3 regions of the Zoogloea sp. GDB6 genome follow, and region 1 is predicted to be linked to each of the others. Evidence: predicted binding sites of a transcription regulator. Region 1 holds the regulator's gene; each other region holds the start of a gene.
What was found. The regulator sigma-54, encoded in region 1, starts transcription at its own class of promoters, with help from an activator protein. The targets are predictions, from matches to a motif close to TGGCACGCTTNCTGCTNA.
Positions count from the first base shown of each region.

Region 2: glnA (type I glutamate--ammonia ligase) is a predicted target of sigma-54. The motif match lies at 5,214-5,231, and genes of this name have one in related genera.
Region 3: AC1PQG_RS21070 (PEP-CTERM sorting domain-containing protein) is a predicted target of sigma-54. The motif match lies at 4,609-4,626, and genes of this name have one in related genera.

Region 1 covers NZ_CM161497.1:64,414-72,338, forward strand. The annotation lists gene AC1PQG_RS00285 (class I SAM-dependent methyltransferase) at 1-1,112, opposite strand, end outside; gene AC1PQG_RS00290 (pteridine reductase) at 1,227-1,976, shown strand; gene ttcA (tRNA 2-thiocytidine(32) synthetase TtcA) at 2,044-2,979, shown strand; gene AC1PQG_RS00300 (FHA domain-containing protein) at 3,069-3,932, shown strand; gene AC1PQG_RS00305 (PsiF family protein) at 4,014-4,142, opposite strand; gene hprK (HPr(Ser) kinase/phosphatase) at 4,223-5,158, opposite strand; gene ptsN (PTS IIA-like nitrogen regulatory protein PtsN) at 5,127-5,612, opposite strand; gene hpf (ribosome hibernation-promoting factor, HPF/YfiA family) at 5,772-6,095, opposite strand; gene AC1PQG_RS00325 (RNA polymerase factor sigma-54) at 6,112-7,572, opposite strand; gene lptB (LPS export ABC transporter ATP-binding protein) at 7,588-7,925, opposite strand, start outside.
Region 2 covers NZ_CM161497.1:4,655,683-4,663,607, forward strand. The annotation lists gene AC1PQG_RS21260 (biotin--[acetyl-CoA-carboxylase] ligase) at 1-289, opposite strand, end outside; gene ntrC (nitrogen regulation protein NR(I)) at 470-1,876, opposite strand; gene glnL (nitrogen regulation protein NR(II)) at 1,961-3,034, opposite strand; gene AC1PQG_RS21275 (DUF4124 domain-containing protein) at 3,105-3,548, opposite strand; gene glnA (type I glutamate--ammonia ligase) at 3,724-5,133, opposite strand; gene AC1PQG_RS21285 (cation diffusion facilitator family transporter) at 5,331-6,509, opposite strand; gene AC1PQG_RS21290 (rhodanese-like domain-containing protein) at 6,573-7,025, shown strand; gene nadA (quinolinate synthase NadA) at 7,044-7,925, shown strand, end outside.
Region 3 covers NZ_CM161497.1:4,611,957-4,619,881, reverse strand. The annotation lists gene argJ (bifunctional glutamate N-acetyltransferase/amino-acid acetyltransferase ArgJ) at 1-824, shown strand, start outside; gene AC1PQG_RS21080 (ABC transporter permease) at 845-2,059, opposite strand; gene AC1PQG_RS21075 (ABC transporter permease) at 2,069-3,304, opposite strand; gene AC1PQG_RS21070 (PEP-CTERM sorting domain-containing protein) at 3,500-4,534, opposite strand; gene AC1PQG_RS21065 (acyltransferase) at 5,021-5,713, shown strand; gene AC1PQG_RS21060 (glycosyltransferase) at 5,731-6,927, opposite strand; gene AC1PQG_RS21055 (hypothetical protein) at 7,053-7,568, opposite strand; gene AC1PQG_RS21050 (hypothetical protein) at 7,640-7,925, opposite strand, start outside.

The sequences.
Region 1 (7,925 bases):
GTGATGTCCTTGCCGAGCGCGATGACTTTGAACAGCTCACCCATTTCATGGGGGCCGGTGAGGCGTTGTACGGCCTTGGAGGCGCGGATGTAATCCACGCTGTCTTCCGGCGCCCGGCGGGCCAGGCATTCCAGGACGCCGCAGTTGAACAGCAGCGTGGCCTGGTTGGTGTAGCCGAGCACATCGAGACCGGCTTCGAAACCGGCTTCGGCCACGGCGGTGAAGTCCACGAAGGCGGTGATGTCGTTGAGCCCCGGCCACAGGAAGGGGTCGCCATGGGCGTGGTGGCGGAAGTAGCACAGCAGGGTGCCGGTGGCGCGGCTGTCGAGGTAGTACTCGGCCCGTGGGTAGCCGTAGTCCACCAGCAGCATGGCTCCGCGCTCCAGGCGTGCCGCCCATTCGGCGATCCACGCCCGCCCGGCGAGGTTGATCTCGCTGACGTATTCGCCTTCCTCGGGCAGCTGTATGTAGAGGGCGGCGGCGGCCTCGGCCACCTTGCCGCTTACTGGTTTGTCGGCCCATGCGAAGTTGCCGTCGGCACCGAGGGCCACGCCCCGCTCGAAGATGCCGTCCGGGCGCCACGCCACGAGGTGTACGGGCATCACGTCGAGCACTTCGTTGGCGACCAGCACACCGGAGAAGCGCTCCGGCAGGCTGTCCAGCCAGCGGACGCGGGATGCCAGGTGGGGCACTTTGGCGGCGAGGGTGTCGAATTGGCGTTCGCGCAGCTCACCGGATACTTCGAGGATACCGTAGCTGTCCGGCAGCGTGCCGCGGTGCTCCAGTTCCAGCAGCAGGTCGGCGGCCAGCAGGCCGGTGCCGGCGCCGGCCTCGATGATGTGCGGTGCCGACAATCCCATGACCTGCTGCACTTGGGCAGCCAGGGCTTGTCCGAACAAAGGGGTGAGTTCCGGTGCGGTGATAAAGTCGCCGCCCGGCCCGAACTTGTGGGCTCCGCCGCTGTAGTAGCCGAGGCCAGGCGTATATAGGGCTTCGGCCATGTAGGTGGCGAAGGAGATCCAGCCGTCCTGGGCCTCGATCAGGCTGCGCAGTCGGGAAACGAGGCGTGCGCTCTGTTCGAGGGCGTCGGGCGAGGGCTGGGGCAGGTTCATGGCGGTGGCGAGTAGGGGAAAATCCGCATTTTACCCGTTGGTTGCAGTGCACCGTCGAGGGGGCGGGCACCGTATGATTACGCCCTTCGCTTGAATTCGCTCCCCTTGGTAGTCATGATTGAAAATCCGATCGCCCCGGTCGTGTTGGTGACGGGCGGTGCGCGGCGCGTCGGCGCCGAACTGGTGCGGTGCCTCCATGAAGCCGGTGCGCGGGTGGCCGTGCATTATCGCCATTCCCGCAGCGAGGCCGAGGCCTTGGTCGCCGCGCTGGAACGCTTACGTCCGGGCTCGGCGCTAGCGCTGCAGGTGGACCTGCTGGACTGCTCGTGTCTGCCCAGCTTGGTCGAGTCCGTTGTGGCACATTTCGGGCGGCTCGATGGGCTGGTCAACAACGCGTCGAGTTTTTTCCCGACAGCGCTCGGTGAGATCGACGAAACGGCATGGGTCGATCTGATCGGTTCCAATCTGAAAGCGCCGCTGTTTCTCGCCCAGGCCGCGGCGCCGCATCTGACGGCGAGTGGGGGCTCGATCGTGAACATCGTCGACATCCATGCCGAACGGCCGTTGAAGGGCTACCCTTTGTACTGCGCCGCAAAGGCCGGCCTGTTGGGTTTGACCCGTGCGTTGGCACAGGAACTGGCGCCCCGGGTACGGGTGAATGGTGTGGCGCCGGGGGCGATCGAATGGCCCGACGATGGACAGTTTCCGCCGCCGGAACGGGAGCGCATCGTCGCCCATACCTTGCTGGGGCGAGTCGGCTCGCCGTCCGACATCGCGCGCACGGTGCGCTTCCTGCTGTTCGACGCGCCATACGTCACGGGGCAGATTTTATCGGTGGATGGTGGGCGAAGCGCCCATTTATAAGCTATTTAACATTTATGCCGATCGGTAATTGTGCGATCGGACTATAATCTTCGGAAATTTAATTGACATGGAACAAGTAGTGCCAGCCCTCGCCAGCCCGGCCGCCGAACAACCCGAAACGGAAGGCCGCCACTCCAATACGCTCCTGCGCCTGAAGAAATTCCTGATGCGCAAGGTCGGTGAGGCAATCGGCGATTACCGGATGATCGAGGATGGCGACGTGGTCATGGTCTGCCTGTCGGGCGGGAAGGACTCGTTCACGCTGCTGAGCCTGCTGATGGAAATGCGGGAGCGCGCGCCGATCGACTTCCGTATTGTCGCGATGAACCTCGACCAGAAGCAGCCCGGCTTTCCGGATCACGTACTGCCGGCGTATTTCGAATCGGTGGGCGTGGAATACCGGATCGTGACCGAAGACACTTATACAATTGTCAAGGACAAGATTCCTGAAGGTAAGACGACCTGCTCACTGTGTTCACGCCTGCGGCGGGGCATCATCTACCGAACGGCGAAGGAGCTCGGTGCAACCAAGATCGCCCTCGGCCATCATCGCGATGACATGATCGAAACCATGTTCCTGAACATGTTCTTCGGAGGCAAGATGAAGGGAATGCCACCGAAGCTGGTCAGCGACGATGGGCAGAATGTGGTGATCCGGCCGTTGGCTTACTGTTCTGAGAAGGACATCGAGCGTTTCGCCCGTGGCATGGAGTACCCGATCATCCCGTGCAACCTGTGCGGTAGCCAGGAGAATGCGCAACGCAAGCAGATCAAGGCCATGCTGCGTGACTGGGATGAGCGTTTTCCGGGGCGCATCGTGTCGATTGCCACCGCCATGAAAAACGTCGTGCCATCCCACATGGCGGATGCCGAATTGTTCGACTTCCGTAACGTGTCGCGAGACACCCAGGTCGAGCAGGGCGACATCGTTTTCGATAAACCGGAATTGCCGGTCCATCCGGAGGGGGCGGCAGCCATCCCGATCGGAATCTGGAAGAGCTGATGTCATGAACCATTGCATTGCCCTGGCCGGAGACCGTGTGGTCCGGGCCAACTTTTTTCCGCCAGGTGCGGATTACGGAGTCGTTCAGCATGCCTGATCGCGCCAAGGCGCCCTGCCTCCTCCTTGCCGAAATTGCCGGCGGCATTCTCCTTGCCGAAAAGCTGGGTGAGGCCGAGGCGGCCTATGCGGTCGAACGCAGTCTGAATCGTATGTCACGCTGCGCCGAGGCCTATCAGGCCATCGGCTTCGCGGTCAAGAAGGCATCGCTGGTTGCGCACTTTCTGGATGCGGATGCAGCCTTGTTGGCCGCGCGGGAGATGCGTGAGCGGGTGCGAGCCCTGCCGCCGATGAGGGGTATCAAGCTCATGCTCAAAGCCGGGGTGGTGCTGGAAACAGAAGCCGATGGGCTGGGGCTGGAGGCTGAAAAGCTGGCTGTGCTGCTGGTCGAAAGTCATGTTCCCGACAGTATCGCGGTATCGGAAAACCTGGGGCGGGTATTGACGCCGTCCCTGCGCCGCATGTTGGGACAGGCCAGCGATGGTGCAGGCGAAATGCCCATTCCCGTTCTCGAACTGGGGGAGGCTCCACCGCCCACGCCTGCCGAGCTGCGCCATGAGGCACTACAGGCTCATAAACACATGCGAATCAGTTATCGTGGGCGCAGTTGGGTGATCGATGTGGCCCGCCCGGCCTTGCTGTTCGGGCGTGATACCGGTAACGATATTGTGATCACCGATCCGCGGGTATCGCGTCAGCATGCCCGTCTCGAGCTTCGTAATGGGTTGTTCTATCTGGCCGATTCGAGCACCAACGGCACCTTCTTGCTCGAGGAGGGTAGCCCTGAACACTGCGTCAAGCGCGAGGAGTTCATCCTCGGCGAAAAGGGGCACATCGGCTGCGGGTTTTCCGTCGGCGACAATATGTCGGATGTAGTGGCGTTCGCCCTTGGGTGATGCTGCTGGAGGCGTGCCGGATCACATGACCAAGGGCCGCGATTGCGGCCCTTGGTCCATGCATGAAGCCTGTGCGGCGATTCAGTCCTTCAGGCGGCCCCTCATGAACTTCTTGCGCTCGTCGCTCTTCTTGTCCTTGGCGGAGGCCTTGCATTCCTTCATCTTGTCACTCCTCGCATGGACGGTTTGGCGGTGCTGCGCGTGCGCCATAAACGTACTGTGAGACCCGCAGTGGACGGCGGAGAGGCACGCCGATGCGTCGTTTGCGCCAAGTCGTGGAGTTGCGGCGGCTAAAAGCCGCTTTCTTCCATCGCGCGTCGCTGGCGGTCGACGAATTCCTGCGTCGAGTCGATGCCGCGCAGCAGTAGGATCGTCGAACGCACGGCCGCTTCGAGCAGCACGGCGAGGTTGCGGCCGGCCGCAACCGGCAGCACGACACGGCGTACCGGCACGCCGAGGATGGGCTGCTGTTCGCCGTCGAGGGTCAGGCGCAGCGGGTCTTCCTGGCCCGGCTGGCGGCGTTGCAGGTGGACCACCAGCTTGAGCTTCATCTTCCGCCGGCAGGCCGTCTCGCCGAAGATCGTGCGGATGTTGAGGATGCCGAGGCCGCGCACCTCGATGACGTCCTGCAGCAGTTCGGGGCAGCGTCCTTCCAGTACGGTCGGGGCGATGCGCGAGAACTCGACGATGTCGTCAGCCACCAGGCCGTGGCCGCGGGAGATCAGTTCCAGCGCCAGTTCCGACTTGCCGGCACCTGAGTCGCCGGTGATGAACACACCGAGGCCCAGTACGTCCATCAGCACCCCGTGCAGCGCGACCCTTTCGGCCAGCTGGCGCGACAGGTAGCTGCGCAGCAGGTCGATGACATTGGCGGACGGCAGCGGGCTGGCGAAGAGGGCGATGTCCTCGTTTGCGCACAGCGTGCGGATGATGCTCGGGATCTCCTCGTCGTCGGCGACGATGAGTGCCGGCGGGGCGTAGGAAAGGATCTCCCTGACGTGGTGGATGACCTTCTCGCGGGTCTGGCGGCGGGCCCAGGCCATCTCGGAGGAGCCGAGGATCTGCAGGCGGTCCGGGTGGATCAGGTTGAGGTGGCCGACCATGTCGGCAGGCCAGATGCGGTCTTCGGAGACCGAAATACGGGTCGCCAGGCTGCCGCAGATGTGGCGCAGCCGCAGGCGCTCCAGATTGTCGTCAAACAGCCGGCTGACCGTCGTCTGACGCATGGCTGCCCCATTGGGCGAAAAGGGTGTGGGCCGCCTGGGCATCGGGCGCGCTCATCAATTGTTCTCGGAAGCTGCGGTCGCTGAACATCTGAGCCAGTTCGGACAGCAGTTGAAGATGGTGTTCGTTGGCCTGCTCGGGCACCAGCAGCACGAACAGCATCGATACGGGACGTCCGTCGGGGGCGTCGAAGGGAACGGGGTCGGCGAGGCGGATGAAGGCACCCAGCGCCTCCTTGAGGCCCTTGATGCGGCCGTGGGGAATGGCGATGCCCTGGCCGAGGCCGGTCGAGCCGAGCTTCTCGCGGGCAAACAGGCTGTCGAAGACGGTGCTGCGGCCGATGCCGTGGTTGTTCTCGAACAGCAGGCCGGCTTGCTCGAAAGCGCGCTTCTTGCTGCTCGCCTCGAGCCCGACGACCACGTTGGTCGGCGGCAGAAGTTTGGCGATGAGGTTCATGCGAGGACTCTCCCGTGTGCGGAACGGTCCGACACAGGTTGCCGGTGAAAGGCGATTCAGGAAGATCCGGAGGCGGAGGCCGCCGGGGCCGTTGTGTCAATTGGGGCGCATTATAGCCACAACGGTCCCGGGGAAAAGCGTATTACTTAGCGCCGGGAATCAGGACTCGGCGAGGTGCTGCTTCAGGGAGTCGTGACCGTGGTCGCTGGTCTTGTCCTTGTACTTCAGGACCTGACGGTCGAGCTTGTCAATCAGCCCGTCGATGGCTGCGTACATGTCGGCATCTTCGTTCTCGACGTAGATGTCCTTGCCGCGCACGTGCACGGTGACTTCGGCCTTCTGACGCAGCTTTTCCACCGAGAGGATCACGCCGACGCTGGTGACGTTGTCGAAGTGACGGATCACGCGGTCCAGCTTGCTCGTAACGTACTCGCGGATGGCCGGCGTAACTTCGACGTGATGCCCCGTGATGTTGAGGTTCATGGTTGCTACCTTTCTGTCAGATGGTTTTGCGCAGACTGACCGGCGGAATATCGAGGGACTCGCGGTATTTTGCAATTGTCCGACGCGCCACGACGATACCCTGCTGGCCCAACAACTCGGCAATCTTGGCGTCGGACAAGGGTTTCTTCTTGTCTTCCGCTCCCACGAGCTGGCGAATCAGCGCCCGAATCGCCGTCGAGGAAGCAGCCCCACCGCTGTCGGTGGCAACGTGACTGCCGAAAAAATACTTGAACTCGAAAATGCCCCGCGGTGTGGCCATGTACTTTTGGGTGGTCACCCGCGAAACGGTGGATTCGTGTAGATCCAGCTGTTCGGCAATTTCCCGCAGGGTCAGCGGTCGCATTGCCACATCGCCATAATCGAAGAACTGGCGCTGGCGGTCAACGATCGCTTGCGAAACCCGCTGGATGGTGTCGAAACGCTGTTGCACGTTCTTGATCAGCCAGCGTGCTTCCTGCAGGTGGCTGGACAGGGAGCCGCTGGCGCCGCGGTTGTCGCGCAGGATCTGGGCATACAGCTGATTGATGCGCAGGCGTGGCATCGCGTCCGGATTGAGGCTGACGACCCAGTTGTTGCGCATCTTGCGGACCACCACGTCGGGGACCACGTAGCGGGTGTCGGCCTGGGAGAACTGGGCGCCGGGGCGCGGGTTGAGGCCGAGGATCAGCGCGTGGGCCTCGCGCAGCGTGTCGTCGCTGCAGCGCAGTGCGCGCTTGATCTTCAGGAAGTCGCGGGCGGCCAGCAGTTCGAGATGTTCGCTGACGATGGCGATGGCCAGGTCTCGGGCTTCGCTGGGGGGCTGGGTATGCAGTTGCAGGGCCAGGCACTGGCCCACGTCCTGGGCGCCGATGCCGGCCGGGTCCAGGCTCTGGATCTGGCGCAGCGCGATCTTGAGGTCGTCGAGCTCGATTTCCAGCTCTGGCGGCAACAGCGGCAGCAGATCGGCCAGGTCCTGGCTGAGGTAGCCGTCGTCGTCGAGGGCCTCGATGAGGAAGCGCACCAGCGCCCGATCCCGGTCGGACAGCGGGGTCAGCGCAACCTGGGCGTCCAGGTGGTCGCGCAAGGACGGCACCGCGGCCTGGAACTCCTGGAAGTCGGTCTCGTCATCGTCGTCGCGTTGCCCGCCACTACCCGCCGCAGCCCATTCACCGGCTTCGCCGCTACCGTCGAAATCGTGATCCGGTTCGCGCTCGCGTTCCGCCTCCCGGGATTGCTCCTGCTCGCGCTCGTGGGCGGCTTCGCTGCCCGCTGGCGCCACAGGGCCGGGTGCCTCGACGCGGCTCGAGCCGAGATCGCCCTCGGGCTCCTCCCGTTCGAGCATGGGGTTCTCCAGGAGGATCTTCTCGATCTCCTGGTTGAGTTCGAGGGTCAACAACTGCAGCAGCTTGATGGACTGCTGCAGCTGGGGCGTCAGCGCGAGATGCTGGGAGAGTTTGAGCTGGAGGCTGGGCTTCATGAGTCGTATCGGGCCTCAGAGCCTGAAGTGCTCGCCGAGGTACACCTGGCGAACCTGTTCGTTGTGAACGATCTCGTCCGGGCGGCCACTGGCCAGTACTTCGCCGGCGTTGATGATGAAGGCACGGTCGCAGATGCCGAGGGTTTCACGGACGTTGTGGTCGGTGATCAACACACCGATCCCCCTGTCCTTCAGGAAACGGATGATCTTCTGGATGTCGATGACGGCGATCGGATCGACGCCGGCAAAGGGTTCATCCAGCAGGATCAGGCGCGGATCGGTGGCTAGCGCGCGGGCGATCTCGCAGCGCCGGCGTTCGCCGCCGGATAGGGAGATCGCAGTGCTGTCGCGCA
Region 2 (7,925 bases), 1.2 Mb from region 1:
ACAGGCCAGCCGGCACCGGCGCCCCCGGCTCAAAACGCCACAGAGCCGAGAAGGTCAGGCTGGCACCCGGCCAAGACTGCCAGACCCGGCCACGTCGGCCACGGCCAGCCGTCTGCACATCAGCAGCCAGCACGTGGACACGCCCATCGTCCGGCGGCGGATCGGCCAGCAGGCGGCTGTTGGTGGAGTCGCACTCCGGCAGGAGCACCACGGAAAACCCGGCGGCGTCACCGCCAAGGGCAGCAGCCACCTCTGCCCCGCTGAGGGCCTCGTAAGCGGAATGGTCCAAGAATCACTTCCCGGCTGTTGAAAACAAGCCGGTCATTATGAGCCAAGGCAGCAAAGGTGAGAAACGGGCAGCTGCAATCCGACCACTGCAGAGCCGCGCCAGATTGTTGCTTGATCTGGCAGGAGGAGGCGCGACCACCGGCCCGTCGGACAGGGAGCCCGATGGTGCCCCCCCACTCGCTCAGGCGTGGTCTGACTCTTCGAGCCCGAGCTCCTGGATCTTGCGGGTGATCGTGTTTCGGCCGATGCCCAGCAGCTGGGCCGCCTCGATCCGCCGCCCACCGGTAGCGGCCAGCGCGCGACGGATCAGGATCCGTTCGAAGTCCCGGCTCAGGCGGTCGAAGACCTCGCCCGGATTCTGCGCCAGCGCCCGGTCCGCCTCCGCCATCAGGGCGTCGCCCCAGTTGGCCGGCAGCTCGCGGGTCGGCTGGTCCTTCAACTCGGGCGGCAGGTCCACGACTTCGACGGTCTGACCGGGGGCCATCACCGTGAGCCAGTGGCACAGATTTTCCAGCTGACGCACGTTGCCGGGGAAGTCGAGGCTCTGCAGATACTTCAGCGTCGCGTCGGACAGGCGCTTGGCCTCGACACCCAGCTCCTGCGCCGACAGCGCGATAAAGTGCTTGGCCAGCGGCGGAATATCCTCGCGCCGCTCGCGCAGTGGCGGCAAGCGCAGCCGGATCACATTCAGGCGATGGAAGAGATCCTCGCGGAACAGGCCTTGGCGGACACGATCCTCCATGTTCTGGTGGGTCGCGGCAATGACCCGCACGTTAGCCTTGATCGGCTGATGCCCGCCGACCCGGTAGAAGTTGCCGTCGGACAGCACGCGCAGCAGCCGCGTCTGCAACTCAGCCGGCATGTCACCGATTTCATCGAGGAAAAGCGTACCGCCTTCCGCCTGCTCGAAACGCCCGCGACGCATGGTCTGCGCACCGGTGAAGGCACCCCGCTCGTGGCCGAACAGTTCGGATTCGAGCAGATCTCGCGGAATCGCCGCAGTATTGATCGCGATGAAGGGTGCGTCCCGGCGCGGACTGTGGCGGTGCAGCGCGCGCGCCACCAGTTCCTTGCCGGTGCCCGACTCACCGTTGATGAGCACGGTGGCGTGGGACTGGGACAAACGGCCGATTGCGCGGAAGACCTCCTGCATCGCCGGCGCCTGGCCGAGGATCTCGGGCACGGCGCTGAGCACCTCTTCGGTGCCGGCCTGGTGGGCACTTTCGTCGATCGCACGACGCACCAGTTCGACGGCCTGATCCACGTCGAAAGGTTTAGGCAAGTATTCGAACGCACCGCCCTGGAAGGCCGCAACGGCGCTGTCCAGATCGGAGTACGCGGTCATGATGATGACCGGCATGTGCGGGAAACGTGCCTTGACCTTGCTCAGCAGGGCCAGACCCGACTCACCGGGCATCCGGATATCGGACAATAACACGCGCGGAGGTTGGGTCGCCCCCTCCAGCGCCGACATGACTTCACCGGCAGTACCAAAGCTCTTGTACGGAATTTCCTCCCGAGCCAGGGCTTTTTCGAGCACCCAACGGATCGAGCGGTCATCATCAACTATCCAGACGGCTGCATTCATATCATTCACACGCACAAGAGTGAAACACGGCAGTACTCTGCCTCACAATTCACGCACCAATAAGGTGCATCAGCTATTCAAGCCTTAAGCATCCGCTTCCCGTGCAATAGGCAGAAAGACGGTGAAACAAGTGCGCCCCGGACGGGAATCCACATCGATCGCACCCTGATGCTGGTCGATGAAGCTCTGCGCCAACGATAGCCCCAGACCACTGCCGTTTTCGCGCCCCGAAACCAGCGGATAAAAGATCTTGTCGCGGATCTCTTCCGGCACGCCCGGCCCATTGTCGATGACCTGCAACTGCAATGCCAGCTTGAAGCGGCGCTTCGCCAGCGTGATCTGCCGGGCTGCCCGGGTGCGCAATACGATCTCCCCATCCCCCTGCATGGCCTGAGCCGCGTTGCGGGCGATGTTGAGAATGGCCTGGATAAGTTGCTCCCGGTCGCCGGTGATGCAGGGCAAGCTGGTGTCATAGTCGCGACGCACCTCGACGGACGGGAATTCCGCCAGGATCAGGCGCCGCACGCGCTCCAGCACGTCGTGGGGATTGAGCTGCGACGGCTGCATCATGCGGTGGGACGTGAGCAAGCGGTTCATCAGGTCCTGCAGGCGATCCGCCTCGGCGATGATGACCTGCGTGTATTCCCGCAGCTGGGGATCGTCCAGTTCTCGCTCCAGCAATTGGGCCGAACCGCGAATTCCGCCAAGGGGATTCTTGATCTCGTGAGCCAGATTGCGGATCAGTTCCCGGTTCGCCTGCTGTTGGTGCGCCAGCTGTTCTTCCCGTGCCACTTTCAGGTGCGCGTCCATCGGGCGGAATTCCAGAAGGAGGCGCGCCCCAGCTACTTCGACCGGCGTGACGGTACAGTCCAGATGCAGGGCCACCATGCCGGGACGGCTGACGGTCAGATTATGTCCCGTGTAGCTCCAGTTATCCCGCAAAACGTTGTTCAGGGCGCCATCGAGTCCGGCGGGCTCCCCGAGCAGGCGCCGCAAGGAGAAACCGATGATCTTGCGGCTGCTGACGGCAAACAGGTTCTCCGCCCCTGGATTGAGGTAACGGACCACGAATTCGTCGTCGATCAGGACTACTGCCGAAGACAGCAGCTCCAGACCGGCAAAGGCGGGGGGCGTTGTGTCGAGCTGATCGTTTTGCATACGAGGGCCCAATGCAAGAAGCAGACCAGGCGAGCATACTGCATCCAGACAACCTCACCCCAACTTGAATTTAGCGCAAATTGGAAATCTCGCGCTTCAGGGCCTCGATATTGCGCTCATGCAGCTGGATCTTGTCCTTCAACGGCTGCCGATCACCACCACGGCGTGCTGAATCCTGCTCGGCCAGTTGCCGGCTGGCAACATCCAGCGCACTTTGCTCCGCGCCGAGCTCTTCTTCAAGAATCCGGCGACGATCCGTATCACGCGCCTTTTGCGTACCCGCATCAACCCGCGGAAAACCGGCGGAACCACTGGAAGCGGAGCCAACCGAGGCGGACTGGGCTGCAGGCCGACCTCCCCCACTAGGCACCGACGACACCGCCTGATCCCGGGCCAGAACACTGCACCCTCTGGCGGAGGTCTTACTGTTGGTATAGGTCACATGACCCGCTTCATCGACACACTTGAAGATGTCGGCACGCACCAGCGGCGAACACAACAATGCGGCCAGCACCAAGGCTATTCGTAGACTCATCGTCGGACAGTGGAAACCGGAAGCGGCAGATAGTTTAGGGGCCGGGCGGGACAAACACAAACCCAGGCCCCGGAAACAAAAAAAGGACGGGAATGATCCCGTCCTTTTTCAACGCAGCAGCCAGCCAGCACGCTGACCGGCTCCGACCCAAAGATCAGATGGCGTAGTACATCTCGAACTCGACCGGGTGCACTTCGACGCGCAGACGGTTTACTTCTTCGCTCTTGAGGGCGATGAAGGAGTCGATGAAGTCATTGCTGAACACGCCACCACGGGTCAGGAACTCGCGGTCCTTGTCCAGGGCTTCCAGAGCCTGTTCGAGGCTGGAGCAGACGGTCGGGATGAGCGCGTCTTCTTCCGGCGGCAGATCGTACAGGTTCTTGTCGGCGGGGTCGCCCGGGTGGATCTTGTTCTGGATGCCGTCGAGACCAGCCATCATCAGCGCAGCGAAGCACAGGTAGGGGTTCGCGCCCGGATCCGGGAAACGGGTCTCGATGCGACGAGCCTTTTCGCTGTTGACGAACGGGATACGGATGGAAGCGGAACGGTTCTTGGCGGAATAGGCCAGCTTCACCGGAGCTTCGTAGTGGGGCACCAGACGCTTGTAGGAGTTGGTCAGCGGGTTGGTGATCGCGTTCAGAGCGCGGGCGTGCTTGATGATGCCGCCGATGTAGTACAGGGCGGTTTCGGACAGGCCAGCGTAGCCGTTGCCAGCGAACAGGTTCTTGCCGTCCTTCCAGATGGACTGGTGCACGTGCATGCCGGAACCGTTGTCGCCAACGATGGGCTTCGGCATGAAGGTCGCGGTCTTGCCGTACTGGTGAGCGACGTTCTGAACGATGTACTTGGTGATCTGGGTCTGGTCGGCACGACGCACCAGGGTGTTGAACTTGGTGCCGATTTCGTTCTGACCAGCAGTCGCCACTTCGTGGTGATGCACTTCAACCGGCACGCCGCAAGCTTCGAGAGCCAGACACATGGCGGCACGCATGTCGTTGAAGGAATCGACCGGGGGAACCGGGAAGTAGCCGCCCTTCACAGCGGGACGGTAGCCGGTGTTGCCGCCTTCGAACTTGATGTCGGAAGACCAGGCACCTTCTTCGGAGAAGATTTTGTGGTAGGCGCCGGACATGCCGACCTTCCACTCGACGGAGTCGAAGATGAAGAATTCGGGTTCCGGACCGAAGAAGGCGGTGTCGCCAATGCCGGAAGACTTCAGGTAAGCCTCGGCACGATTGGCGATGGAGCGCGGATCGCGGTCGTAGCCCTTGCCATCGGCCGGGTCGATCACGTCACAGGTCAGAACCAGAGTGGTTTCGTCGAAGAACGGATCGATGTAGGCGGTGTTGGGGTCCGGCATCAGCAGCATGTCGGAGGCCTGGATACCCTTCCAGCCCGCGATGGAGGAACCGTCAAAGGCATGACCGCTTTCGAACTTGTCTTCATCGAAAGCACTGATGGGCACGCCGACGTGCTGTTCCTTGCCCTTGGTGTCGGTGAAGCGGAAGTCGACGAACTTGACTTCGTTCTCCTGGACGATCTTCATGACGTCTTGCGGGGTCATATAACTCACTCCTAACGGGTTGAAGCTGCTGCGCAGTGGATAAAGGTCAATTATTACGACAATTCAGTCGACGGAACCAACAAGCAGCAAGCATGCCAGCACGCGATTGAAAACACTTCATTGTGCCATAAGGCTAATGCGCGAGGTTCTTAAAAAAACATGCACTACATTCGTGCGCAAAAAATCAAAATGCACCATTACAGTGCAATTTTGCAGAGCAGAGCAATCTGTCCCCAGTGGGACGATGCACCATTGCCGTAATCCCGCAGCCGCTGCTGCAGGCCCGCCAGCCGATCGGTATCGGCACACCACTCGAAGGGCAGATACACCTCGGCCTCCACGCGCTCGCCGACGTAGTGAAAAACGGCCGGTGCCGCCTGCGGCACGTCACCGAGCAATGCATCGAGTTCGGCGACCAGCGCCTCACGGCCGGGCAGTGTGCGCCCCAGCGCGGCCATCTGGTCTTCTTCGGTATCCACATGCACCAGCACGTCGAGCACATCCTCATGACGGCTGCGTACCCGATGGCGGGCCAGTTCGGCAATGCGGTGCCCTTCCGACACACTGATCCGCGCATCCACGCGGACGTGGGCATCCACCAGCACCCGATGGGCCATGCGGCGGGTACGCAATTCATGAACATCGATCACGCCGGGGGTCGTCGTCACCGTCTCGCGGATCCTGGCGACCTCATCGGGCTGCACGCCGGTATCGATAAGCTCGCGCAGCGCCTCGTAGCCGAGCATCGCCCCCATGCGCAGGATCATGAAACCGACCAGCGCGGCCCCAAGAGGCTCGAGAAAGCGATAACCGAGCAGGCTGCCGCCAATGCCTACCGCCACCACCAACGACGACGCCGCATCGGCGCGCGCATGCCAGGCATTGGCCACCAGCATCGGTGAACGCAGGCGCTGTGCCACCGCCAGCATGTAGCGGAACAGGCCTTCCTTGCCGGCGAGAGTCAGCAAGGCCATCCACAGCGCCATCGGATGCAGCTGGGGCAAGGACTCCAGGCTTTGCAGGCGAACGGCCGCAGTCAACAAGAATCCGGCCCCGACACCGGCCAAAACCAGCCCCAGCACCAGCGAAGCGGCCGTCTCGTAGCGTCCGTGGCCGTAGGGGTGCAGTTCATCAGCGGGGCTCGCCCCGTGACGGCTCGCGAACAGGACCAGAAAATCGCCGAGCAGGTCGGACAGCGTGTGCATGCCGTCGGCCACCAGGCTCTGGGCGTGGGAGATCAGGCCGACGGTGATCTGCAGCACCGTCAGCACGACATTGACGGCGACGCTGACCCAGGTCGCCCGTTGAGCCTGGCGGGCGCGGTCGGCGTCGAGGGCCTCGTCCGGCGCGGAGACGGGATGAGCTTCGAAAGACATGACTTGCAGCCCGTAGGGCCGGGGGTATACTCGCAAGCCCGCCATTCTAGCCGGATGTCCGCCATGGGAAAATTAAGCGAAACACTCGCCCTCGCGCAGGAACGCGGCCAAGGCCTGAACGTTCCCTACACCGGGAGTCTCACGCCCAAGGAAGCCTGGGAAGTCCTCCAGCTCGCCCCCGGCGCCCGGCTCGTGGATGTGCGCACGCGCGCCGAATGGGACTGGGTCGGGCGTGTGCCGGGCTCCGTCGAGATCGAATGGATGCTCTATCCGGGCAATGAACCGAATCCGCATTTTCTGGCCCAATTCAAGCGCCAGGTCGATCCGGAAGCGCTGGTGATGTTCCTGTGCCGCAGCGGCGCCCGCTCCAATGCGGCCGCCACGCTGGCCGCGGCGTCGGGCTTCACCAATGCCTACAACATCCTGGAAGGCTTCGAAGGCGACAAGGACGCCAACGGGCGCCGCAACACGGTCGGTGGCTGGCGCCATGCCGGCCTGCCATGGAACCAGGGCTGAACCAACAGGACTCAATCGATGCAAGCCGTACCGATCAGTTTCGACCGTTTCAACACCCTCGGCGACGCCGACGCCCATGAGCGCATCCGCGCGGCCCGTGCCCGCCTCGGCGACAAGGCCGTGCTGCTGTGCCACCACTACCAGCGCGCCGACGTGTACCAGTACGCCGACCTGACCGGCGACTCCCTCAAGCTGTCGCGCCTCGCCGCCGAAACCGACGCCGAATACATCGTGTTCTGCGGCGTGCATTTCATGGCCGAAGTGGCGGACATCATGTCCAAGCCGCACCAGCAGGCCATCCTGCCCGACCTCGCCGCCGGCTGTTCGATGGCCGACATGGCCAACCTGGCCAAGGTTGAGCGCTGCTGGCGCGAGCTGTCCGAAGTACTGGACACCCCCGACACACTGATCACGCCGGTCACCTACATCAACTCGGCGGCCGACCTGAAGGCCTTCTGCGGTGAGCACGGCGGCATCGTCTGCACCTCCACCAACGCCCCCACCATCCTCGACTGGGCATTCAAGCAGCGCGAGAAGGTGCTGTTTTTCCCCGACCAGCACCTGGGCCGGTGGACCGGCTTCAACAAGGGCATTCCCCTCGACGAGATGGTGGTGTGGGATCCCGACCAGGAATACGGCGGCCTCAGCGTCGAGCAGATCAAGAAGGCCAAGATCCTACTCTGGAAGGGGCACTGTTCGGTGCACCAGATGTTCCAGCCGGCCCACATCATCAAATTCCGCAACCAGTACCCGGACGGCAAGGTCATCTCCCACCCGGAGAGTGCGCTGGAAGTGTGCCGCCAGTCCGACTTCGTCGGCTCCACCGAGTACATCATCAAGGTCGTCAAGGAATCCGCCCCCGGTACCCGCTGGCTGGTCGGCACTGAACTGAACCTGGTG
Region 3 (7,925 bases), 1.2 Mb from region 1:
CAGCCCTCAAGGCGGATGGGTGGTACGACGCAGCCCACGGCATCATGACTACCGATACGGTGGCCAAGGCCACTTCCCGCCAAGTGCAGATCGGCGGCAAGACGGTGACGTTGACCGGTATCTCCAAGGGGGCTGGCATGATCAAGCCGAATATGGCGACCATGCTGGGCTTCCTGGCCACGGATGCAGATGTCGCCCAGCCGGTCCTGGATGCCTTGCTGAAGGAAGTGGCTGATCTGTCCTTCAATAGCATCACCGTCGATGGCGACACCTCCACCAACGACAGCTACATTCTCATTGCCACTGGCCAGGCCGGCAATGCCAGTATCGCCGATACGACGTCGGCAGACTATGCGGCCTTCCGCTCCGCAGTGCTGGACGTGTCGATCTGGCTGGCCCAAGCCATCGTGCGCGACGGCGAGGGCGCGACCAAGTTCATCACCCTGCAGATCGAAGGAGGCAAGGACCGCGAAGAATGCCGCAAGGTGGGCTACGCAATCGGCCATTCGCCGCTGGTCAAGACCGCCTTCTTCGCGTCCGACCCGAATCTGGGCCGAATTCTGGCCGCCATCGGCTATGCCGGTATCGGCGATCTGGATGTGTCGTCATTGCGTGTCTGGCTGGCCAGCAACGGCGAGGAAGTGCTGGTGGCCGAAAAGGGCGGGCGCGCTGCAAGCTATCAGGAAGAAGCAGGCGCACGAGTCATGGCTGCAGCAGAGATCACCATCCGGGTCGATCTGGGCCGCGGAGAAATTGCAGCTACCCTTTGGAGCTGCGACTTCTCCTATGACTACGTGAAGATCAACGCGGATTACCGCTCTTAACCGTAGTTGACGGCCCCGCGTCAGACGTTCTGGCGCAGGGCATCGACGACCTGTAGTCGGGTTACCTTGAAGGCCGGCAGGATTGAGGCCAGTACGGTTCCAAGGAACCCGACGCAGCCCGATGTCAGAAGCGTCATCGGCACGATGCGGATGAACGCGGTATAGCCCACGTTGGCATTCGGAGGCGGTGGCATGGGGATGCCGATGGCGGAGATTCCCAGCGCCGCCATTACGCCGAGAAAAACCCCGATCACGGCACCTGCGAGACCCAGGATGGCACTCTCGGTAAGGATCAACTGAATGATGTCCCTTGAGCTGTTGCCGAGCGCCTGCATGGTGCCGAATTCGCCCTGACGCTCGAAGACGCTCATATTGACGCTGTTGGTCACCGACAGCAGTACCATCAACAAGATGATCAACTGCAGAACGCCGAACTGGCGATCGTAGAGTTGAACCGTCTTTTCGTAGAAATCGGACAGGTTTTTCCAGCTGCGAACGTCGTATGGGCTGCCTTGGAGTTCGGCGCTCAATTCGGCAAGGACCCGGTCAGTATCCTGGGTCTTGTGTAGCGACACCACGAGCATGTTGGCGCCCTTTGTGAACATCAGCTCCTGGGCGGCAGCCAGGGGAATGCGGACCGCCCGTGCGTCGAAGTCCTTGGAGAAGCTCTGGAACACACCAATGACTTCAAAGTCCTGGGTGTTCATTGCGCCTTCCGCCGCCGACAGGACGAGCGTGATGCGGTCACCGGGCTTCAGTCCCAGTGTTCTGGCGACACCTTGGCCGACGAGGATGCCTTCGTGATCGCTATCCTTCAGGTGGCGTCCCTCGGAGATCATGATGAAGCTGCCGAGCTTGGTTTCCTTGTCCGGCTCGACCCCTTCCCCGATGATCGAAAGATCCCGTTTGCCGTTGTTCAGCAGGCCTGAGAAATAGATGCGTCCCATGACCTGATCGACACCTGCATGTTTCTCGATGCTGGAGGCCAGTTTGGCTGGCGTGTCGATGAGGTAGCGTTCGGGGGAGCGGGTGCCCTTTTCCACGAAATCCTTCTTGAAAACCTGCAGATGCCCGGTTTGCGAGTGGATGATGACCTCGCCCAGTTGGATAAAGGTGTCTTGCACGAAGCCGCCCGCCAGGATCAGGCCGATGACGCCGAAAACAATGGCCGCAAGGGTCATCGCGGTGCGGGTTTTTTGTCGGAGTACGTTGCGGAGCGCGAGCTTGAGATACATAGGCGGCTCCTAGCGCTGGTGACGCAGCGCGTCCACGATGTTCATGCGTGATGCCTTCCAGGCCGGGACGATGCTGGCCAGCAGTGTGGTGAGAACGGCCATGGTCATCGCTTCAGCGAGGATTCTCGAGTTGATGTTGATCTGGGCTGTGAATCCGCGAGCCATCCCCGGTGCCGGTGGCATGGGGATCCCGAAGTGGGAAATGATGGCTGCAAGGGTGGAGCCGATGGCGATGCCGATCAGCCCCCCGATAACGCCAAGCAATAGGCCCTCGAGCAGGAATGTGCGCAGCACCCCGCTGGCTTTGACACCCAGGGCCATGACGGTGCCGATTTCGCCTGTCCGTTCGATCACCGCCATCGACAGGGTATTGCTGATCGACAGGATAATGATGAATGCGATCAGCAATTCCACACCGCCAATTTGCCTCGACATCAGGGCAACGCTCTTCTTGTAGAAGTCGGCCAGCTCATGCCAAGCCACGAATTGTATATCGTTGCGTTGGTGGGCGGCCTTGGCTTGACTGATGAATGAGTCGGTGTCGTCGGTGTGCTTCAGAAGGATGAGCCAATTGGTGGCTCCGGTGACTTTGGATAGTTGCTGGGCAATTGGTAATGGTGCGCGCAGGAAGGCATCGTCGTAAGCTTTGGTGGATGTCATGAACAGGCCGCGGATCCGGCATTCGACGGCGCTTAGACTCCCTTTCTTGCTGGCGCTCAGCAGCACCACCGTGTCTCCGGCCTTCACGCCGAGATTGGCGGCCAAGCCTTCTCCGACGATGATTCCCTTGGGCTCGTCCGCGGAAAGCGCTTCTCCTTCGACGATGTGCAGATCCTTGCTGAGATCCCGTTCTCGCACGGGATCCACGCCTTCACCCGAAAACCCGATGCTGGCGTCCCCATGGCTGATCAACCCTGTGAAGACGAGACGGGGTGTGACGGTCAGGACGCCAGGGGCTTGGCTGAGTTGCTCGAAAAGCGGGTCGTTCTTTGGAAGCAGGTAAGAGTATGGATCAGCGATGCCCTTCTCGAAATAACCTGGGCGTACCACCTGGACATGGCCTAATTGGGCCCGGATGGTGGTTTCACGGATGTTATCGAAGATCCATTGGACGAATCCGCCCGCCAGCATGAGCGCGATAACCCCCCCGGAAATGATCGCCAACGCAAACAGTGAGCGCCGACGCTGCCGAATGACATTTCGGGATGCAAGTGTCAGATCGCGAAGGTAGATATCTAGCGACATGTTGATCGGGTGCGGCTTGTCGAGACGGAGATCGCCATTGTATAGACTCTGTGCATGACCTGATCAACCGCTGGGCTTGGGGCTGAGTCTCTTGCGGAGCTCATGGAGCGACATAAATGAAAAAGCCGCCCGGTTTGAACCGGGCGGCTTTTGAACTGCAGGAGAAAGCTGCCCTAAGGGCTGCCGCGATCTCTCTTAGGCCTTGCGGCGGCGCAGGGCGCCAGTCAGAGCGAAACCAAGGCCAACCAGGGCCAGGGAACCGGGTTCAGGCACCTTGTATTGGAACGAGGTGACGTTGGTCGTCTGGAACTGGAAGTCGCTGTTGCGGCTAAAGGTCGTACCGTCGTTCGCAGCAATAACGCCGTTGGTGTCGCCGAGGGCGCCACCGTATTGCGGCGTGTAGCCGACGATTTGGTCGGACGGGTTGGCTTGCGAGAACGGATCAACCAGCTGGCCGGTATCACTCACGTCGCCGCCGTCAACAAGGGACATCGACGTGATGTTGGTCTTGAAGAAGTTGCTATCGATAAAGTCACCAACCGATGCGCCGATGTCTACCACCAGCGAGCTTTGACCGTTACCCTGGATCGACTTGATACCAGGGGCGTCGTTGGCGCCGAAATGGTCCAGGTCGGTGATCGGGGTCGGATTGCTCGGGATGAGACCCAGCGAAACCAGCAGATCATTGATGAAGGTGGTGTTCTGGAAAGTTCCGGAGCCGCCGACGATCGTGCCTTGCAGGATCTTGATGCCGTCACTGTAGCCGGTGCCGGTGATGTCGTTGGCCGTCTGGACAGCGTTGTAGTAAATGGAAACCGTGCCGCTGATCGGGCTCAGGGAAATGTTGGCCGCCCCCACGCTGGTGGCAGTCGCAGCTTCCTGGAAGCTGGCCTGGACGGTCCATTGGCCGACCGGAGTGTAAGTGCTGGAAGAGCCACCATTGTTATACACAAAGGTGTTCAGCTGGGCTTGGTAGTAGCTCTGGAAGACAGCGGTGCCGCTGGACAGGGAGCTGTTCAGGGATGCGATCGTTTGGCCCGTGGAGCCGCCGGCGCCAACGGTGACGGCGTTACCGGCCAGCCAGTTCAGGGAGGTGACGGAAATATCGCCGAACGCACCACCGGCCCCATCGGGGTCGATGGTGACGGTTTGAGCGGAAAAACCTGCGTGCGCTTGGGACGCGGCCCCGATGACAGCCAGGGCTGCTGCGATTTTAAGCATTTTTTTCATGGAAGCTCTCCAGTTGAAAACGGTGTTGCGTAAAAGTTAGGCAATCTCTTTTGTTCATCGCCTTGCAAAGACTTTAAGCGAGAGCCGTGCCAGAAAAAAAATTCCATTTGTTTACAGCTGTGTAGATGTTTTGGGAAGGTGCAAGAGCGTGTGTCCGACGGAGGTTTGTAAAATTTTTCGACATGCTGACGACGTGCTGCCGGGCTAACAGGGACTGACTGCGAGCCCGCACGCTGGCGAGGTGCACGTGGCCTTGTACTGCGCCGTCAGCCGTCGCTTGTTCCCATCGGCCAATAGTCATTGGTATGGGTCATTGGTATGGCGTGTGTGCAGCCTTGCCGGCATGCGCTATCCTGCATGCCAGCGTGCTTGGTGCGGCGGTCCGGAGGCTCGGATTACCCACTCGGGTGAGAATGTTGGTGATGGGGCAGGTCAATTCGCCCGTGGCTTGGCCTCGTCTGACAAAGTGGGGTGGAAAGGAAGGCGATGCGCAAAGTTACTGTTTTACCAATTTTGGTTTTCTTTGCCTTGTTGTCTTTCCCGTTGCTGCTGACCGGAGGCTGTGCATTCCTCCTGATGAAATGGCTTGATGGCCGTTTTGGGGGGGAAATACTGCTCGCGCTGTTGGTGGTGTTCGTGTTTCTTGTTCTGACTGTGGTGGTCTATCGGGCGTATATCAGTCTTTTCCCCTTTCCTGAGGGGGAACTCGCGGTTGGGTCCGCGGAAGAGTTTCGTTATCTCGTGTACATCATGTTCTGGCTGATGGTCTTCTTGCCTGTCCTGCGCTTGTGCATCATTCCCGTGCCGCTGTCGCGGCTGGTCCTGATTGCATTGGGCGGCAAGGTAGGAGAGGGGACGTATTCGTCAGGACTTGTCTTCGATCCCCATCTGGTCAGTATTGGCGCCGGAACCCAGTTGGGTATCGATTGCCTGATCATTCCCCATGCGCAGGCGGCAGGGAAGCTGGCCCACCATCGGGTGTGCATTGGCGACAATGTGACGATTGGCGGCCGTTCCGTAATCATGGCCGGGGCGGTCATCGAAGATGGTGCCGTCGTTGGATTTTGCTCCCTGGTCACCAAGGGTACCCATATCCGGAAGGATGAGGTCTGGGGCGGGGTGCCGGCGCGCTTGATCCGAGCGGCCGGTACTACTTCAGGGCCCCCTGCAGATGCTTAGGTGATGCTGGGCCGTGGTCATGGGATGAGTGTCCTGATGGCTGACGACAGCTGGGTTCTGGGGTTGTAGCGGCTGATGATCCTGGCAAAGGCGGAAGCGTTTGATGCCAGTTCCGGGGCCGCGAGCATCTGCTTGGCTAGCATGCCAAGTTGCCCCCGGACGAGTGCGTCGTTGCGGATGATGGACCCCAGCCCGTTCTTTTCCAGGTAATGCATATTGAGGAACTGGTCCAGGTTTCTCGGTATGCCGAGGACGGGGGTTCCACAGGCGATGGCTTGGTATGAAGTGGGGCTCCCGCCGTTGCAGACCACGAGATCGGCGCGTTTTGCGGCCAGAGTTCCAGGTAAATACTCGGCGCTGAATACATGTGGATGGCTGGGCAGGTGTTTGGCTCCGGCCGTGGCAACCATGATCTGTGCGTCGGTACTGGTTAGTTGCCTGACAATTTCCGGTAATGAATTTTCATCACCAGAGCTGCCCAGGGTGAGGTAGATGATTGGTCGCCCAACGTCCAACTCATCCCACCAAGGCGGTAAGGGTAGGTCGGGAGCCCACTGGATCGGGCCTAGAAAAACGCCATCGGGCAGGTTGGCATCGAGCCCGTACACTTCGGGAATATCGCTGAACAGGGCAAGGTCCGCATCCGTGTAGATGTTGCGGAGATCGTGACCGAGGGATGGCAGGCCGTAATGGCTGCGTAGCGCGTTCATTGGTCGGCAGTGATAGGCGAAGGCAAATGGCCGTGCGATGTCGAAGAGAAGTTGGGAAAGGCCTATACCCAGATACCTGACCATTGGCAGGTCAGGTACGACGAAGCGTGGCGAGAAGGCCGGGCTCCAGTAGGCGTTTGTGATGGTTGCGTAAGGAATGTGCAGGCGACGTGCCGAGATCGAGAGCGTGATCCGGAAGTCCCCGATCACCATATCGGGGCGGTAAGTTGACAGTACTTGTTCGTCTTCTTCCGCGTATTGCAGCAGAGTGGAGAAATCGAATACCGGGCGCCCTTTGGCCAGATTGTCGATGAACTTCGCCTTGCCGGTGGGTTTGAGAAGATGGGTTTGGCCGGGGAAATCGTGCAGGAAGCGGGCGGAGTCCGCAGAGGCCGCCAGGATGACTTGGTGGCCAGCCTCCTGGAGATAGTGCGCCAGCTGCAGGGGGCGGCCCAAATGCGCCAGCGTGACGTCATGGGCCATCAACAGGATCTTCTTGGGCATCACGGCATGTCCTGGAAAGAAGTGAGGCTTGTGAGCCGTCGGCAAAATTCTGCAGGCTTGCGGCGCCTGATGTCCAGCGGGAGCGAGCCGGGGTGCGCGGTTCTCGTCTTCAGCCTCGCCTGTTTTTATTGGGAGCGCAGGGAAACAAGCATGAACCGGCATTCGACGTCCAGGCCTTGAGCTTGGCGGGGCTTGACATCGCCCATGTCGGGGGAGGCAAGACTGCATTGTTGTACGCTGGCCTTTCCGGTCTTCCGGATGGCTGCCAGCAACTCGATGAATTTCTCTTCATGGTCCACCGTGGCATGGATGCGTAGAGGGGTCAGAGCGATCAGCGCTGGCGGTGCATTCCGTTGCCGTTCATCCCGAGCGACATCGGGGCTGAATTCATAGTCGGTGACATCCAATCCCGGTCGTGCCGCCAGGGATTGGATGCTTTCGATCCAGCCCACCCGGTCGGGTGTCGTCGAAAGCTCTCCATGTCGGTAACGGGCCCATGAAGCGAGTGCGTCGTCGGTCATCCGGTTTGTCTTCAGTACCTGCTGGTAACGGGCGTCGAGTTGGGCGAGGCGCGATTCTGCGGCAGTGCTTGCCTGCCGGGCTTCGGCGTACCACTGAAGGGTGGCGACCTGTAGGGCCATGCCTGTGGCAACGAGAAGGATTGCAACCGACACGGGGCGCAGGAGTGGTCGGAAGCGTGGTGGCAGTGACCTCATGGTTTGGGAGCCGGAAATTCCAGACGGATGACGAGACCGGCTGCTTGTGCGTTTTTCTCGAGTACGGCGGGGCTGAGAGGCTGACTGGTCATCATTTCAACGGGGACGTGTTCTGTGTGCAGGTGGGCGTGGGGAATCGTGCCGAGTGCGGTGAGAATGCGCCGCGCATGGCCTGTCCGCTCTCGCGTCCCTTCAGGGGGTAGGGCGAAGTCCAGGGTCAGCGTCTGGCCTGACGCCGACGCCCCCTTTGTGGGATCCGCATTGCCATTGGTGCTCCAGTCG